DNA from 4 places in the Granulosicoccus antarcticus IMCC3135 genome. Region 2 is predicted to be linked to each of the others. Evidence: riboswitches for the same ligand, from Rfam matches in the RefSeq annotation. Region 2 holds a riboswitch; each other region holds the start of a gene.
What was found. A riboswitch is a leader RNA that binds a small molecule or an ion and turns the genes downstream of it on or off. The one in region 2 is predicted to bind cobalamin.

Region 1 (4,211 bases), 180 kb from region 2:
GATGGCGCTGTATCGATAAGTGCAATTGTACGAACCGAATCTGGTTCGCAGCAAGAAATATTATTATCGTGTGAAAGTTCGGCTTTCATTAATTCTGATGTGGCAGAGATCGATGTCTACAGTGCCGCTGGTGATGCGACGAATTACACGTTTGATTTGATCACGCCGGCGACGCTCGATCTTGGTGTACTGCCGCTGGGCCAGCTGGTCGAGGGGCAACTTGCAAACAATGAAGTGGCGGTGGGTACATTGCCCTCAGCTGCCGGCAACACAGTCTATCTTGGCTCTGAGGCTGGGGCCGACTGTGATGTAGTTTGGCGAGTATTGGATTCGACTAATGAACCCGTCATTGACTTTGCATCTATATGTCAGGATCTGGGATTGCTTGAATTGACAGAATCGCGGACACCCTTTCGTGTGCAGATTTTTGGTAGCACCCTGGGTGGAAATTATGCGTTAACCATTCGTGAGCCACTACAGGAAATCCTGAATGAGAATGTTCCGATAGCAGGAGCTGCCACACTTTCTGCACCGTCAACGGTTGGTCAAGGTGCTGTCTTTGCTGTCAGCTGGACTGGGCCTGGAAATCCTCGTGATTTCATTGCTATCGCTGATGTCGGCGCCTTTCCGTCAAGCTATTCGAATTTCAGCTATCCGACTCCGGATTCTGATTCGGTAACGTTGACGGCACCCGGTGCCACAGGGACGTACGAGATACGATATGTACTGGATCCTGCTTTGCAATCAGAAAACCCGATTGTGGCAGCAGTGACTCTAGAGGTTGTTGAATCCACAGTCACATTAACGGCACCTGAGGCGGCTCCAGCGGGTTCCGATATTGTGATTCAGTGGAGTGGTCCAAACAATCCACGAGATTATATTGCGCTGGCAGAGCCAGGTGCGGCAGCGGGCTCTTACGAGACCTATGAGTATTTACAAGAGGGCTCGAATGAAGTTGAGTTGACCTTATCTGTTCCTCCCGGGGATTACGAACTTCGTTACATCGTTGATTCAGATAGCCAGATATTATTCAGATTGCCTATAACAGTCACAACTGTTACTGCGACGGTTACGGCGCCCGGCACGGCTCCGGCCGGATCGACTATCGCGGTTGAGTGGGTAGGCCCAATGAATGACAGAGACTACATATCACTGTCAGATGCGGGCGCCTCCCCAGGCAGTTATCGGACTTTTAGCTACCTGGAGGAAGGGACTGGTAGCGTGGCATTGACGGTGCCGGGAATACCGGGTAACTATGAGATTCGATATGTCATAGACAACAACAATCAGGTACTGGCATCGGTTCCGATTACTGTCACCAGCGTGTCAGCTTCCCTGTCTGCGCCCTCAACGGTCGCTAGTGGAAGTACGTTTGATGTTCAGTGGACAGGTCCAGCCAATAATCGGGACTATATCGCCATTGCAATCGAAGGCGATGGCCTGAACAGCTATGAGAGCTTCCGGTATGTGCAAGCTGGTGTTGATACGCTGCAATTCAGCGCACCTTCCGCCGCAGGCAATTACGAAATCCGATATATCATCGATACCGACAGACAGCTATTAGCCAGCATTCCACTTGTTGTTGCCGAATGAGTCTTACAACAGAAGTCGTTCTGAGCTGACTACTCACACTTCAATCAGCTTGTCCGCAAGCAGGTCAGGCTGATTGATTCCGAACTTGTCACTCTGGTTGACGAAGACTGAGTCGTTTCCGTTAATGACATCATCGCCTGGTCATTCTTTGCCCGCGCAAATGCTACTATAGTTGTTCGAAAATGTAATTCGTGCGCAGGGAAAGTCCGGTCAAAATCCGGCGCTGACCCGCAACGGTAGGCTGATCGTTTTCACGATCGGCGAGCCCGAATGCCTGCGGCGAGTTTTATTACCCCCATTAGTCGCCGTGGTCTGCGTCGTGGGCTACGCAAGCGCTGTCGTGGCGTTAGTGTTGCCTTGTCGCTCATTGTCGGTTTTTGAGCGCGATATGGCCATAGCTTCTGAAATCACGGTCTCGTCGACCCATCACGGTTCGAGGCAAATACGTACGACCGGACTTCTCGATGTGAACGCAGTCCCTGTGGTGGTGGTCGCTCTGATTGCAACTCTTGCGATCTCGATGATTCTAGCGATTGGCATAGGTGCTGTTGCCGTGACACCTGGAACAATCTGGGACATCATAATCGGCAAACTTCTGGGCCAGGAAGAGATCGATGGCATACCCCGCAACGTGGTCCAGATCGTATGGGAGCTGCGTGCACCCCGAGTAGTTCTGGCGGCTATCCTTGGAGCTGCACTATCGGTTGTAGGCGTAGCAATGCAGGTGTTGGTCCGCAATCCGCTGGCCGATCCTTATGTGCTCGGTGCTTCGTCTGGCGCATCAGTCGGTGCAACACTGGTGATCCTGTTCGGTAGCTTCGGATTAGGTAGTTTGGGTATTTCGCTTGCCGCATTCGTGACGTCGGCGTTGACAATGGCCGTCGTGTACTTGATTGCTCAGGAGGGTGGCCGATTGACACCGATGCGCCTTGTGCTTTCGGGCGTTGTAATTGGTTATGTGCTGTCGGCGATTACCAGTCTTCTGGTGTTCTGGGGTGATCCTCGTGCTGCTCAACAAGTGCTTTTCTGGCTGCTCGGTGGCCTGGGGCGAGCTCGCTGGGCCGTGCTCTGGCTACCTGCCACGGTGCTTTTAGTGGTGGCGTTGCGGATGATGATGATCTCGCGTCAACTTGACGCCATGCATGCGGGTGACGAGGCAGCGACCACTCTGGGCGTGCCCATCGCCTGGCGTCGAGCGGAGTTGTTTGTGATTACAGCCTTGTTGACTGGTGTGATGGTTGCCATCAGCGGCGCGGTCGGGTTCATCGGCTTGGTTATCCCACATATTACCCGGCTACTGGTCGGTGGCCTGCATGTTCGTGTCGTGCCGATCTCATTGTTGTTTGGTGCTCTCTTCATGGTTTGGGTCGACGTCTTCGCCCGATGGCTGATTGCACCGCAGGAGATTCCTGCCGGGGTCCTGACAGCGATTATCGGTGGCCCATTGTTCCTGGCGCTGATGCGCCGTCGAGGACGTACACAACGGGGACTCGGTTGATGCATATTGACATTGATGCATTGCGTGTTCGGGTTGGGCAGCAGTTGTTGATTGATGGTCTCGACCTGACGATTGAAGCTGGGAGCTTTGTGGGTCTTGTCGGGCCGAATGGCAGTGGCAAATCAACCCTCATCAAGGCTATTTCACGAGTGCTGCGCTCGGAGTCCGGATGTGTGCTTTTCGACGGGGCCGATATTCTCCGCCAGTCGAGCAGCATGGTGGCCCGCCAGCTTGCCGTTGTTGCACAGGAGGCGCCAACCGAGATCGAGATGACGGTGTCCGAGATGGTCATGTTGGGCCGACTTCCATACCAGAGAGCGTTTGGTGGTGCATCGAGGACAGATGTGGCGATCGCCTATGCAGCCATGGCGACTGCTGGGGTGGAGTATCTTGCTGATCGCAACTGGCAGACACTGTCAGGTGGTGAGAAGCAAAGGGCGCTGTTTGCCCGCGCTCTCACCCAGCAGAGCGCCGTACTGATGCTCGACGAGCCAACAAATCACCTGGACATTCGCTACCAGTTGGATTTGCTGGCGACTGTGCGACGGCTCGGTGCGACGACTATTGCGGCGCTCCACGATCTGAACCTTGCAGCCCGCTACTGCGACAAGGTCATTGTCCTGTCTGAAGGTGCTGTCGTTGCATTTGGTTCTCCGGATGCCGTTCTTACCGATGAAGTGCTCGCCCCGATATTGCAGGTTCACGTCGACTCGGTCATACATCCTCGCACGGGTGAGACACAACTTGTTTTCTCACCGATTACCGGCGATTCCGTCGCCCCTTCCACCTCGCCACATACTCGCCAATTTACTGAAGGAGAGCTACGCCCTTGACTATCAGACTTACACCTCATCGCTACAGCAGTGCAATTGCGGTGATCATATTCTTCATGGCAAGTGGAGGCCATGCTGACGATTCGATTGTGCCAACCTCAGGCAGCATTACCGGACTGCCTGCGGTCAGTTTCGATTACACGTGGCCCGATGCCGAGCTGCCAGCAGATTATTACCCTGTGACGGTGCACTCCTGCGGCGAGGGTGTGACTTTTGAGGCAGCTCCTGAGCGTGCTGTCGTCAACGATGACAACATGATCGAGTTGATGTTCGCCCTTGGCCTGACG
Region 2 (4,211 bases):
ACCAGGTTTGGGATACCCGTTGAAGTCCTCGATATTGTCGTCACTGATATTATGTATGCCAAGGGTGGTTTGCCATTGGTCTTGAGACCAGTCGATACCGATTGAATGTTGCTCACTGTCGGCTGCGGGCAGGATATTGGCTCTGTCGTAGAAGCGTTTTTTCTGGATATCCAGTTCATACCAGAGCGTGACAGCAGAGGGTTGATACTGGATACGACCATACAAGGAGAACTGAGATTCACCAGGCAGATATTTGTCGCGAAAGCCTTCGGCTGTGTCGCGACTTTTGGGAGATTGCCATGTCATGTTGCTACGCAGCTGAATTTTTGGGGTTAGTGCCAGTTCGCCAGCCAGTTCAATTCCGATGACACGTGCCGCACCGGCATTGGTGGGTTCACCAATACCACGGGCGTTAAATGACGTCACAATCAGCTCATCACGTTCGCTGCCGAACAGTGTGCTGCTCAGGCTCATGTCATCAGTTCTGAACTGTATGCCGACGTCCAGGTTGATACCATTTTCCGGTTTCAATTCAGGGTTTCCATTGACCAGACCGATGGAGCCGTAGAGCTCGCCGAACGAGGGTTCACGATAGAAGCTGCCGGCATTTCCTGTGACGGTGATCAGGCTTGTGGGTCGATAGGCCAGTCCGATTTGTAGTCCTGTATTCGAGTCGCTGGAATATTCATGCAACTCTTGTGATGTGCTTGCCTGTGAACCATCAAGGCTGTTGTGCTGCCATCGCAAGGCAGGTGTCAGCGACCAGGTATCGGTGGAATCGAACCACACATAATGCACGGTGGCAAGGCTGCTCTGGCGACGCGCATCGAAGGCTGCTGATTCATCCAACCCATCGGTGGAGTCCAGTTTTTCCTGGCGTAGATCCAGAGACAAGCCCAATGTGCCTGCATCACCCAAGTGTTCCCAATAGGTCTTGGCACCCAGGGTGTTGGTCTGGTTGTCGCTATCCTGCGCGCCCAATCCGACCTGACTCTCAAGGTCCTGATATTGAGCGGAATTCGTATGCCAGTAGATGTTGTGACGACTGTTCCAGTTACCCAGACCATCAAGGATCTGTGATAGCTGGAATTGGCTGGCAGCCGTGTCGTAACTGGCAACATTGTCAGGGTTGTTGCCCCATTCCGGTACTCCCAGTTCGCGAGCTGACACTTGGATGGTCAGATCGGTACGGGCATTCTTGTTTTGCTGATAGCCCATGCGCAGCAGGGCTGAGGTTCGCCTGGCATCGGCATTGTTGCGCTTTTCGTCTGTGTCGTCCTCGGTATTGAGTGGCGTACCATTTTTATTGGTGAACCGGAAATCGTTATCGCTTTGTCGATGACTGATTGCAGCGGCTACATCCCAGGCGCCATGTCGCGATTGATGCGAGAGCTGTAGCCCGGCCAGCGACAGGCTGCCCACACCCAGACGGATTCGGGTGGCATTGACCTTGGAGGCTTGCAGACTATTGAGATTGATGGCTCCACCGATACCCGCATGCCCAAGTTGCATGGGCGTACTGCCGCGATAGATGTCGACTGAGCCCAGATTGAGCATCTCGAGCGTGGAGAAATCCACGACCGGATTACCGCCATTGTTGAGCAATACACCATCGAGATACACCGCTGTCTGTGCACCCGTTGCCGCGCGAATACTGACACTGGAGAAACTGCCAAAACCTCCTGATTGACGATACTGCACACCGCTTTCGCGCGCCAGCACGGCGGCCAGAGCGTTGGGTGAGCGTTCCAACTCCACCCGTTCAACCCGGCTGCGGCTGGCTGTGCTCTCTTCACTGATCACATTGCCCGTACGGTAGGGCAGTTCGCCAATGGCCTCAACCGTGCCCAGAGTGGTATCTGCTTCTGCGTAGACCAGTCCGGTACTCGCCCAGGGAAAGGCGAGCAACAGCAGGCCAGCCAGAACAGGCGGGCGAGAGCTGGCAGAAGTGGCTATGGATTCTTTGATCGATTTACTGGAACGCAACCCCGCGTTACCTCAGGTTGTACCGAGTGGGGTTTGAGCAGGTCAGAGAGATACTGGCATCTGGGCTGGCACGAAGTGCTGAAGCGCAAACTGCATCTCAATTTCCACTGACACCCCGCCAGATTGGTAAAAGACGTATCGCCTGGCAGGTCTCCTGGCTTGTAACTGTCCAATGCTGGTGTTCACCAGCGAAAGGGTCTTCGCTCCCTTCCCAGATATATATTGCATCCAGTGGGTCAATAGCGAAACGCGTTACTTACAGTTGCGGGGGCAGCCGAGGAATGACACCTCGTTCCCTTTTCATCTTTGTCAGAACCTTGCGACAGGCGACAGCATACACCAGTTGGGGTTACACCGAACGCTACCACGGGATGCCGAGGCATGTTTCGTGATTGAGCTCTGGTTGGTGGTGTGAATCCGGATGCCTGCGGCGACCGCAGTTCTCACCTGTTGATTTCCTTATGCTGCTGAAGATATATGAACAAGCGTGCGCTAGTAACGGGTGCAGATGGATTTATCGGTTCACATCTGACCGAACTGCTGCTGCGCGAAGGCTACACGGTACGTGCGCTGGTCCAGTACAACTCCCTGGGGTCGTGGGGGTGGCTGGACTCGATAACGCCGCCTGACAATCTCGAAGTTGTCAGTGGCGATATCCGTGATTCGAACTTCTGTCGCGTTCTGACGCGAGATATCGACGTCGTCTTTCATCTGGCGGCTCTGATTGCCATTCCGTATTCATATATCGCCCCGGGTAGCTATCTGGATACCAATGCCGGCGGCACGCTGAATATTTGTCAGGCCTCGATGGATAACCAGGTTGGCCGGGTTATTCATACATCTACGAGTGAGGTCTATGGCACCGCTCGCTATGTGCCCATTGATGAGCAGCATCCCTTGCAGGCACAGTCGCCTTACAGTGCATCCAAGATTGCCGCCGATGCCATGGCCTTGAGCTTTCATCACTCTTTCGAGCTGCCACTGACGATTGCCCGACCGTTCAATACTTACGGGCCGCGGCAGTCGGCCAGAGCCGTCATACCGGCGATTATTTGTCAGATTGCTGCTGACAAGGCTGAAATTCAGCTCGGTGATTTGTCACCAACGCGGGATTTCAACTACGTTGACGATACCTGTCGCGGCTTTTTGGCACTGGCTCGTAGTGATGCATCGATTGGCGAAACCGTCAATATCGGTTCCAATACCGAGATTTCCATACAGGATACGCTGGAGTTGATCCGCGAGCTGATGGGCAGTGATACGCGTTTCGTCGTCGATGAGAATCGATTGCGTCCCGCTGCATCCGAGGTGCATCGCCTGGTGTGTGACAACTCGAAGATGATAGGCATGACAGGTCATAGTCCCCAGATCGCTATCCGCGAGGGTCTGCAAAGAACCATTGATTGGCTAATCGAGCCAGATAACCTGAAACGTTACCGGGCCGAGCTCTACCATGTTTGACAGTCTGGTTGATTTCGTCAGACAGCAGTTTGATCAGAGCAATTCCATCGGTTTGCATGAACCCAGATTTGGTGAGAGGGACAGACAGGCACTGATTGAGGTTATCGACTCTGGCATGGTGTCCAGTGTCGGTCAGTGTGTCGATGAGTTCGAACAACTGATCGCATCGTATGCCGGTGCTGCTCATGGGATCGCGACAGTCAACGGTACTAGCGCCTTGCATGTCAGCTTACTGGTTGCCGGGGTGATTCCGGGGGATCTTGTCTTGACACAGTCACTGAGTTTTGTGGCCACCTGTAACGCCATATCCTATTGTGGTGCAGAGCCTGTGTTCATTGACGTAGATCGACAAAGTCTGGGTCTGGCGCCAGCGGCACTACAGGAATTTCTGGAAAGTCAGACAGAACTGCGAGATGACGGCTGTTGCTGGCATATAGAGACAAACCGACGTATTCCTGTGTGCATGCCGATGCATACATTCGGATTTCCGGCATCGATTCACCAGATTGCGCAGCTTTGCCTGGCACACGGTCTTCAGCTTGTAGAGGATAGTGCCGAGGCGTTGGGCAGTTGGCATACAGGCGTGCATTGTGGTGTCGCAGGCAATCTGGGTGTGTTGAGCTTCAACGGGAACAAGATCATGACCACCGGTGGCGGCGGCATGGTTCTGACCAATGATGCTGAGCTGGCCAAACGAGTTAGGCATCTGACTACAACAGCCAGAGTCACCGAACCCTTGAAGTGGCTCCATGACGAGGTCGGCT
Region 3 (4,211 bases), 3.6 Mb from region 2:
AAGACCAAAGTAGAGACATAAAACGGCCCCCAGACTGGCACTGGCACTAACCCCCAGAAGTCCGGGATCGGCTAGAGGATTTCTGAGTAGTCCCTGCAATGCAGCTCCGGACATGCCCAGTGAGCTGCCCACCAGCACCGCGAGCAAAGCCCGGGGCAGGCGTATCTCTGTCACGATGATGTGATATCGGGTTTGCAGGTCTGTTTCTGACAACAAATCATCCACAGAGGTGGACGAAGCCGTGCTGAACAGGGCTGACATCACATCAGCTACGGACAATGGCAATGGTCCGATGGTCAGAGACCACACTGTCAACACAAGTAGTGTCAGCAACAGGGTGCTATTCAATAGAACGTCACGCCCCACCGTCATGGCTGAGCCCCTTGAGCCGGGATACCAGACTGCGAGCTCAGCTCGCCAGCCAGCTTCTCCACGGTTTCCACCTGCCGCCAGTCACTACACCCCGCATCCAGATTGCTGAGTGACAACACCGGCTTGCTGAACAGCAAGTCACGCAACAATGGATGTCGAATCACACCAGATCGAGCAAGTGATGTGTCGTGTTCGGTACGACTGAGCATGAATGCATCGGGGGGATCAAGCACGATCGACTCGAGAGATACCCGACCCCAGCCTGTCACGCCGTATTCGCTAGCCTTGTTGCTCACGGCAAGTGCCTGGAACAAGGCATCTATAAAGGTACCTGATGCGGCCGTCCCACCATTACCTCTCAGGTAGAGTGCACTTCGAGCCGCAGACGATGCTTCCACCTGTTGTAAGCGACGTTGTGTATCAGCGATCAGTTCAGCCGCTCTGGCACCACGACCAATAGCCTCACCGATCTGCTCCAGACTGTCAAAAATACTCGCCCAGTCTTTCGGGTACGGCACGTTGATAATATTGATACCAAAGCGTTCGAACAAACGCACCTGATGTTGTGCCTGCCAGCGCCGGGACGCCAGAACGATATCCGGTTGACTGGCAATCACCTCCTCGGCACTGGCCTGATTACTGGCAAAATTTCTGGCTAATGAGGCCTGCGAGGAGCGTTTCGGGTCTTGCGACTGGTATGAGAGCGAGACGATCTGCGATGCATCAGCCAACCCCAGCAACAGCATATCGGCACACAGATTGGTAGACATGACTCTGGGCAGGCGCTGCTCACTGAGCAAGGCTGGCTTTATCACGGTCGCATCACGGCCAGGTGCTTGCAGCATTGATTCCGTCGTCGACGAAGCCGACGATAGTGACCCTGCCGTCGCCGTAGCATGCAATCCGAGTGTGAGCACTAACGCAAGTGGTGCTATTCCAGTCGTCCAACAACTGACAAATGTCACACACTCAGCCACGCAAGCACCTCGATGAACGAGTGCTTCGGGCGCAGTATCGTGAGCATTCATCATCCTGCCCTCTCCTCAGAAATCGATACCTGGCTGAGCTTTTACACCGGCTTTGTAGGCATGTTTGCGATCTGCGATCTCGCTGATTGTGTCTGCTATTTCATGTAGTTCCGGCCGAGCGGCGCGACCAGTGATAATCACCGTCTGACCTTCCGGTCGAGCGCGGATGGTCGAGAGCACATCCTCCATATCCAGAAATTTGTACTTGAGCATATAGGTCAGCTCATCGAGCAACACCAGTTGCACAGACTCATCTTGCAGCAGACGCCTGGCATGAGACCAGGCCTCATCGGCCGCCGCTTTATCGGCATCCCAGTTCTGTGTGTTCCAGGTAAAACCCGTTGCCATGGCGTGGTACTGCACAGTGGCAAGTCCCATGCATTGCTGCAAAAAAGTGACCTCACCAGTAGACTGCGTGCCCTTGATGAACTGCACGACACCACACTGATGCCCGTGGCCCAATGCCCGATAGACGGTGCCGAAACCAGAGGTGGTCTTACCCTTGCCGTTACCGGTAATCAGAATGACGATACCGCGTTCAATCTGGGCTTTTTCGATGCCCGCATCCACAACAGCTTTCTTGCGCTGCATGCGTTCGCTGTGTTTCTGTTTATCTTGCTCTTCCATTTCCGATTCCCATTGACGCATCGTCGAGGTCCGGGGATTTCGCAGACAGATAGAGAATACAGGCTATTTCGCTGGAGCCACTGACACCTTCAGGTACCAGTCAATCAATCACTCCACTACCTGAACTGTATCGTCGGCCGCGCTCACACCCCGGAGCAAATACCAAGTACTTCGATTGTCAGGCAGGTCTTCTGGCTTACCTTCTACCGGATAACGTCGCCTTCCCAAGTGGTTTGCTCCAAGGCCAAACACTCAGTGGCAACTGACGTATCCGTCAGGTTTACAGCAGCGGGGGCTGCGCCGGAATTGAACGATATATTGCATCGATCGTCACCGGACTTCCCATTTCACCCTGACACACAAGCGTATGCCAGAGAACCCGAACGCGAGCATGGTTGCACGCATTCTGCAAGACGTCAATCAGGTTTTGATGACCGGGCGGGCAATGGTTATTCGATTAAAACGAGAATCAGTTTGAAACGTATTACTCCCGACCAAGCAGTGCCAGCCGTACAGTGTCTCAATAACCCAGATCAAGCCATGCAAGCAATACCAGTAGTACCAACATCCACACCATCGCATAGGCATAGACCAGCAGTCCTTGGTGCAACTCGGGGGCACCGGGGCTAGCACCTTCGGCATTCAACCAGGGCTCTTCACTGATGCCTTCCTCATAGACCCTCGGACCTGAAAGCTTGATCTTCAGTGCAAAGGCCATGGCAGATTCGGGCCAGCCGGCATTGGGTGAGCGATGATGTCGAGCCTGCATCGCCAGAGAACGAAAGGAGCAGACCCTCCCTCCTGCCAACCAGATCAGCAATGCACTCAGCCTGGCAGGCAACCAGTTGACGACATCATCCAGTTTGGCGGAGAAACGCCCAAAATCCAGATACCGAGTGGATTTATGACCGATCATTGAATCCAGAGTGTTTATTGCCTTGTACGCGGCCAACCCGGGCAAGCCAAACAGGACACCCCAGAACAACGGTGCTACAACACCATCGGAGGCGTTCTCCGCCAGGCTCTCCAAAGCGGCACCAGCGATACCCGACTCTTGCAAATCTGCTGTCCTTCGGCCAACGATCAGACTGAGCGCTGAGCGCGCCTCACTCACATCGGCACGTAATAACGGACGGCTGACCGCCGCTACATGAGCATAGAGACTGCGGGTGGCCAACAAGCTTGAGGCAATCAGTGCCTCCAGCATGAACCCTGCAAGGGTATCTGGCAGTAACCAGACCAACAACAGCGCTACCAGGGTGGTGACGATGACAACCAGCAACGCTGTCAACATACCCAGCAACTGGCGCGCAAGAGGCAATGATCCCTCTCGATTCAGGAGTCGTTCCAGCCGGTTAATCATCCAGCCAATCCAGACTACAGGGTGCCGAATAGCGGCAAATAGCGATGGGGGCCAACCCAGACACAATTCGGCCACCATGGCCATCAGCATCAACATGCCGTCAAATCTCCGGTTGTATCGACATTCATCAATTCCCAAAACCAGAAAAGGCCCGCCGAAGCGAGCCTTTAAAGGAAATGTCGAACAAACAGATCTAGCTATTAAGCCAACTTGATCTGAACGTCAACACCAGCGGCCAGATCCAACTTCATCAGAGCATCTACCGTTTTTTCTGTTGGATCAACAATATCCATCAGACGCTTGTGAGTACGCAGCTCGTACTGGTCGCGCGCGTCTTTGTTGACGTGCGGAGAAACCAGGATAGTGAAGCGTTCTTTCTTGGTAGGCAAAGGAATTGGACCCAGAACACGGGCACCAGTACGCTTGGCGGTTTCAAGAATTTCTTTCGCAGAACGGTCGATCAGACGGTGATCGAATGCTTTCAGACGAATTCGGATTGTTTGACTGGCTGCCATAATGTATTACTCGATTATCTTCGCAACAACGCCGGCACCAACGGTACGGCCACCTTCACGAATCGCAAAACGCAAACCGTCTTCCATCGCAATCGGGTTGATCAGTTCAACAACGATTTTCACGTTGTCACCCGGCATTACCATCTCAGTACCTTCTGGCAATTCAACCGCACCTGTTACATCCGTTGTACGGAAGTAGAACTGTGGTCGGTAGTTGTTGAAGAATGGCGTATGACGGCCGCCTTCATCCTTGCCCAGTACGTAGATTTCTGCCTCGAACTTCTTGTGAGGGTTGATTGTCTTCGG
Region 4 (4,211 bases), 2.1 Mb from region 2:
CACCCAGGTTGCCACCATCCATGGCCTTGGCAATGTTCAGGCTGCCCAGGTTGCAGGAGATGTCCGTACCCATATGCTGATAGCTCAGATCATCATTGAAGGTGGAGGCCTCATTGACCTGCAGAATTTCCGAACACAAGTTGGACATGGATATGCGTCCGGCCACCGGGTTCGCCCGGTTGGCGGTGTCTTCAAACAGGATGTAGGGATAGCCACTTTCAAACTGGATCTCGGCAATGTTCTGAAAGAACTGACGCGCATTGATCTTGGTTTTGCGGATACGTGGATCATCCACCATATCGTGATATCGCTCGCTGACCGAAATGTCGGCAAACGCCTGTCCATAGACGCGTTCCACATCATGCGGGGAGAACAGATACATGTCCTCGTTCTTGCGTGCCAGCTCAAAAGTGATATCCGGTATGACAACACCCAGCGAGAGTGTCTTGATGCGAATCTTCTCGTCAGCATTCTCGCGCTTGGTATCCAGAAAGCGCAATATGTCCGGATGATGTGCGTTCAGATAAACCGCACCGGCGCCTTGTCGGGCGCCCAGCTGGTTGGCATAGGAGAAACTGTCTTCGAGCAATTTCATTACCGGAATAACACCAGAGGATTGATTCTCGATGCCTTTGATAGGCGCGCCTTGCTCACGAATATTGGTCAGCATCAGAGCAACTCCGCCACCGCGCTTGGAGAGTTGCAGGGCTGAATTGATACCCCGTCCAATGCTTTCCATATTGTCTTCGAGTCGCAGAAGAAAGCAGGAGATCAGCTCCCCGCGCTGCGCCTTGCCGGCGTTGAGAAAGGTAGGTGTTGCCGGCTGGAAGCGACCACTGAGGATTTCCTCCATCAGAGTCAGGGCGTAATCTTCGTCACTGCGTGCCAGGTATAATGCAACCATGACCACACGATCCTCATAACGTTCGAGATAACGTGCGCCATCGCGAGTGGTCAGTGTGTAGGAGGTGTAGTACTTGAAAGCACCCAGAAAGGTGGGAAAGCGGAATTTGAAGGCGAAGGCCTTGCTCCAGATTTTAGCGAGGAACTCAGGTGAGTACTGTTCCAGAGCCTGCGCCTCGTAATAGCCTTCATCCACCAGGTAGCGAAGCTTCTCTTCGAGTGAATGGAAGAAGACAGTATTCTGGTTGACATGCTGGAGGAAATACTGACGAGCGGCACGACGATCGGCGTCGAACTGTATATGTCCCTGCGCATCATAGAGGTTCAGCATGGCGTTTAATGCGTGATAATCCAGCTGCTGGGCTTCGTTCTTCACGGCTCGTTCGAGTGTTGCTGTGTCCAAAAGAGTTCTAGTCCTTGTCTGACAAGTTGGATGTCCTTCTGCGTGCCCGCCAGTTCAAAGCGGTACAGCACGGGTACCTGGCATTTACGGGCAATCACATCGCCAGCGAGGGCGAAGGTTGTTCCGAAATTGCGATTACCTGCGGCGATCACACCGCGCAGTTGGTTACGTAGTTGCACATCGTTCAACGCCCGTATCACCGGTTTGGGTACGGCCCCACGCCCCTGGCCATCTGCAAATGTCGGGCAGATCAGGACGAAAGGTAGGTCGATGATGGGGACAGGCGCATCAAGCCGGATCGGCAGGCGAATAGCCGGCAGATCCAGTTTTTGAATGAAGCGTTCTGTGTTGCCCGATGCGCTGGAGTAATAGAGCAGTGAGCTCAATCACTCACACCAGGGAGTTGATCATGTCCGGGCGAAAGCCTGCCCAGTGATGTTCACCTGCGACCACAACCGGTGCTTGTCGATAGCCCAGAGATTCGACCAGCTTGAAAGCGTCGTCATCCAGTGTCAGATCGACAACCTGGAAGCTCAGACCTTTGGCTGACAAGGCGCGCGTGGTGGCTGTGCATTGCACACAGGCAGGCTTGGAATATACGGTGATGCTCATTGCTCTTCGTCCCCGAAGTGTGACGGACGGAAGGCCATGCGGAGCCATCGCTGAGGATTCAGCACCAGCAACTCCAGAGCCCTCCGCCCTTGGTTTCATCGTTGTGCCTGGCAGGTCTCCTGACTCGTGACTCCAGCGCGCAAACCCTCCTTCCCGATGCGAACATCAGTGGTTCAATAGGTTGTTGCTTGTCACTTACAGTTGCGGGGGCAGTGCCGGAATTTCACCGGTTTCCCTCTTAGCCTGCGACAAGTGTCGCAGGAACCAGAACCACACTATGTTGGGGTACGAGGCCATCAATTGTCAACATGTAGTTGTTGAAAATTCTGGCAGTGATGGGGTTACTTCATGCAAGCAGGCTCAGGCGAGTCTTTGTTTCTCTTCTTTTGTGAAGCGCAGGTGTCCGGTTTTGACCCAGATACGGGCGCCGCTGGCACCGGCTGTGGCCTGAAAATCGGCATGCAGAGGGATGCGTAACCATGAAAGTTTATCGACCGTTTCTCCCTCTTGAGTGAAGCTGCCGTCGAGTACCAGCAGCTCGGCTCCACCATTGGTGTCCAGCGTGACGGTCGCACCTGCCTCCCATTGCTCCAGACGTACCGTCTCTCGGCTGTCTTCAAACAAGGTATGTAGCTGCACACCGGAGCGTACAGGATCATTGTTCAGCTCCACGGTGTTCATGTCAGCAACTACGTGCTGTCGGTCATCCAGATCGAACTGCCAGAGTTTCACGAAGATAATGCAGCCATCGTCTGAACGTGGTGTATGGCTGGATTGTGGTGGGTTGCGGATATAGGAGCCTGCCGGATAATCTCCATGCTCATCCTGAAAGATGCCTTCGAGCACGACAAACTCCTCACCGCCTGTATGAACATGCGATGAAAAATGGCTGTTGGGTGCATAACTCACCACGGTGGTGGCACGGGCAACTTCGTTGCCGACTCGATCCAGCACTCTTCTGCGTACGCCTTTCATCGGTGAATCCTGCCACTCGATATCGGGTGTGTGCAGGAGAGATCGTTGTGAGAAGTCTGCGTTGATTTCCATATGGGGTGATTCTCGTTGTTAGCGGTTTATCGAATACAAAGAGTTGTCGAAATAGATGAAAGTCTACGTACTTGATAGTTGTAGCTGGTAAGTACAGCATGTATTTACCTATCAGATGGTAGATAGATTAGCATGAATATTTCTACTCGCAGAAAAGTGAGTCAATGAAAGGCGGCAACACTGTTTTGTGTGACAAGTCATGTTTCCAGTTGGATATCTGCACTATTTACAGGGTCAATGAGCAGTTGTTGCAGCAGGCGAATAGTCCTCTCAGGTTCTCCCATACTTAGTTCTCGTCCAGATCGGACCAAACAGCAAACGAGGTATCGAGTATGAATTGGGATCAAGTAGAAGGTAACTGGAAGCAATTCAAAGGCGGTGTTCAATCCAAATGGGGTGAGATCACTAACGATGAGCTTGACCAGATTGATGGCAATCGTGAGCAGCTCGAGGGCAAGATCCAAGAGCGCTATGGCAAGACCAAGGAAGAGGCCCGCGAGGAAGTCGACAAGATGCTGGCTGAAACCAAGGAGTAATATCCTTGCGCTGGCTTTGAGTGTTTATAGCCTGCGTATGCTCCGCACTACCTGGTTTAAAGTGTGAATGAAAGAGCTAGTTGAAGTGTGAGTGACAGAGGCCGGCTCGGGAACGAGTCGGCCTTTTTTCGTCTGGTACTGACTATCCAATTATCGTGTCGTGTTGTGCCTGGTTATTCAATCACCGTGATATCAACGCAGCGGTTCATTGAACGGCCTTTACTGGATTCATTTGAATTTTTTGGACGATCCTCTCCATAAACCACGACTTCAAGACGGGATTGAGCTATCCCTCTGGCTCTCAAATAGTTTATGACCACTTCAGCTCTGCTTTGCGAGAGTGCAATATTGGATTCCAGGGTGCCTGAATTATCCGTATGCGCTGATATCATAAAGCGATGCGAAGGCGTGGCTCTCATCCCGTTTATGATGTTATCCAGAATGGTTCTTGAAGACTGCTCCAACTCATCTGATCCGGTACGAAATGCAATACTGGATAGCAGGCCTGAAATCAGGGCGCAGCCACTGTCATTGACGGGAGCTGAGGGTTCGGAATTCTGACAATAATCCAGATCATCCGGAACTGAATCACCGTCGGTATCTTGCAGTGTTGTACTTGTTGCGGATGCGAGTACGGGGGCGGCTTCCGCTTCGGACATAGGTGCCGGTGTCGATACAGGTAATACGATCGCCTCAGTAACTTCAGGTTG

Region 1: another riboswitch for cobalamin. It lies ahead of IMCC3135_RS23210 (FecCD family ABC transporter permease); the one in region 2 lies ahead of IMCC3135_RS24030 (TonB-dependent receptor).
Region 3: another riboswitch for cobalamin. It lies ahead of cobO (cob(I)yrinic acid a,c-diamide adenosyltransferase); the one in region 2 lies ahead of IMCC3135_RS24030 (TonB-dependent receptor).
Region 4: another riboswitch for cobalamin. It lies ahead of nrdH (glutaredoxin-like protein NrdH); the one in region 2 lies ahead of IMCC3135_RS24030 (TonB-dependent receptor).

Annotation. Positions count from the first base shown of each region.
Region 1 is NZ_CP018632.1:5,356,664-5,360,874, reverse strand. Features, by position in the region: gene IMCC3135_RS23215 (VWD domain-containing protein) at 1-1,593, shown strand, start outside; cobalamin riboswitch at 1,749-1,889, shown strand; gene IMCC3135_RS23210 (FecCD family ABC transporter permease) at 2,060-3,091, shown strand; gene IMCC3135_RS23205 (ABC transporter ATP-binding protein) at 3,091-3,924, shown strand; gene IMCC3135_RS23200 (ABC transporter substrate-binding protein) at 3,921-4,211, shown strand, end outside.
Region 2 is NZ_CP018632.1:5,541,577-5,545,787, reverse strand. Features, by position in the region: gene IMCC3135_RS24030 (TonB-dependent receptor) at 1-1,986, opposite strand, end outside; cobalamin riboswitch at 2,114-2,321, opposite strand; gene IMCC3135_RS24025 (NAD-dependent 4,6-dehydratase LegB) at 2,464-3,447, shown strand; gene IMCC3135_RS24020 (LegC family aminotransferase) at 3,440-4,211, shown strand, end outside.
Region 3 is NZ_CP018632.1:1,969,034-1,973,244, reverse strand. Features, by position in the region: gene IMCC3135_RS08480 (FecCD family ABC transporter permease) at 1-372, opposite strand, end outside; gene IMCC3135_RS08475 (ABC transporter substrate-binding protein) at 369-1,403, opposite strand; gene cobO (cob(I)yrinic acid a,c-diamide adenosyltransferase) at 1,416-2,027, opposite strand; cobalamin riboswitch at 2,192-2,425, opposite strand; gene cbiB (adenosylcobinamide-phosphate synthase CbiB) at 2,548-3,486, opposite strand; gene rpsJ (30S ribosomal protein S10) at 3,591-3,905, opposite strand; gene tuf (elongation factor Tu) at 3,912-4,211, opposite strand, start outside.
Region 4 is NZ_CP018632.1:7,688,134-7,692,344, reverse strand. Features, by position in the region: gene nrdE (class 1b ribonucleoside-diphosphate reductase subunit alpha) at 1-1,306, opposite strand, end outside; gene nrdI (class Ib ribonucleoside-diphosphate reductase assembly flavoprotein NrdI) at 1,276-1,692, opposite strand; gene nrdH (glutaredoxin-like protein NrdH) at 1,697-1,918, opposite strand; cobalamin riboswitch at 2,011-2,202, opposite strand; gene IMCC3135_RS33380 (cupin domain-containing protein) at 2,279-2,965, opposite strand; gene IMCC3135_RS33375 (CsbD family protein) at 3,298-3,501, shown strand; gene IMCC3135_RS33370 (OmpA family protein) at 3,675-4,211, opposite strand, start outside.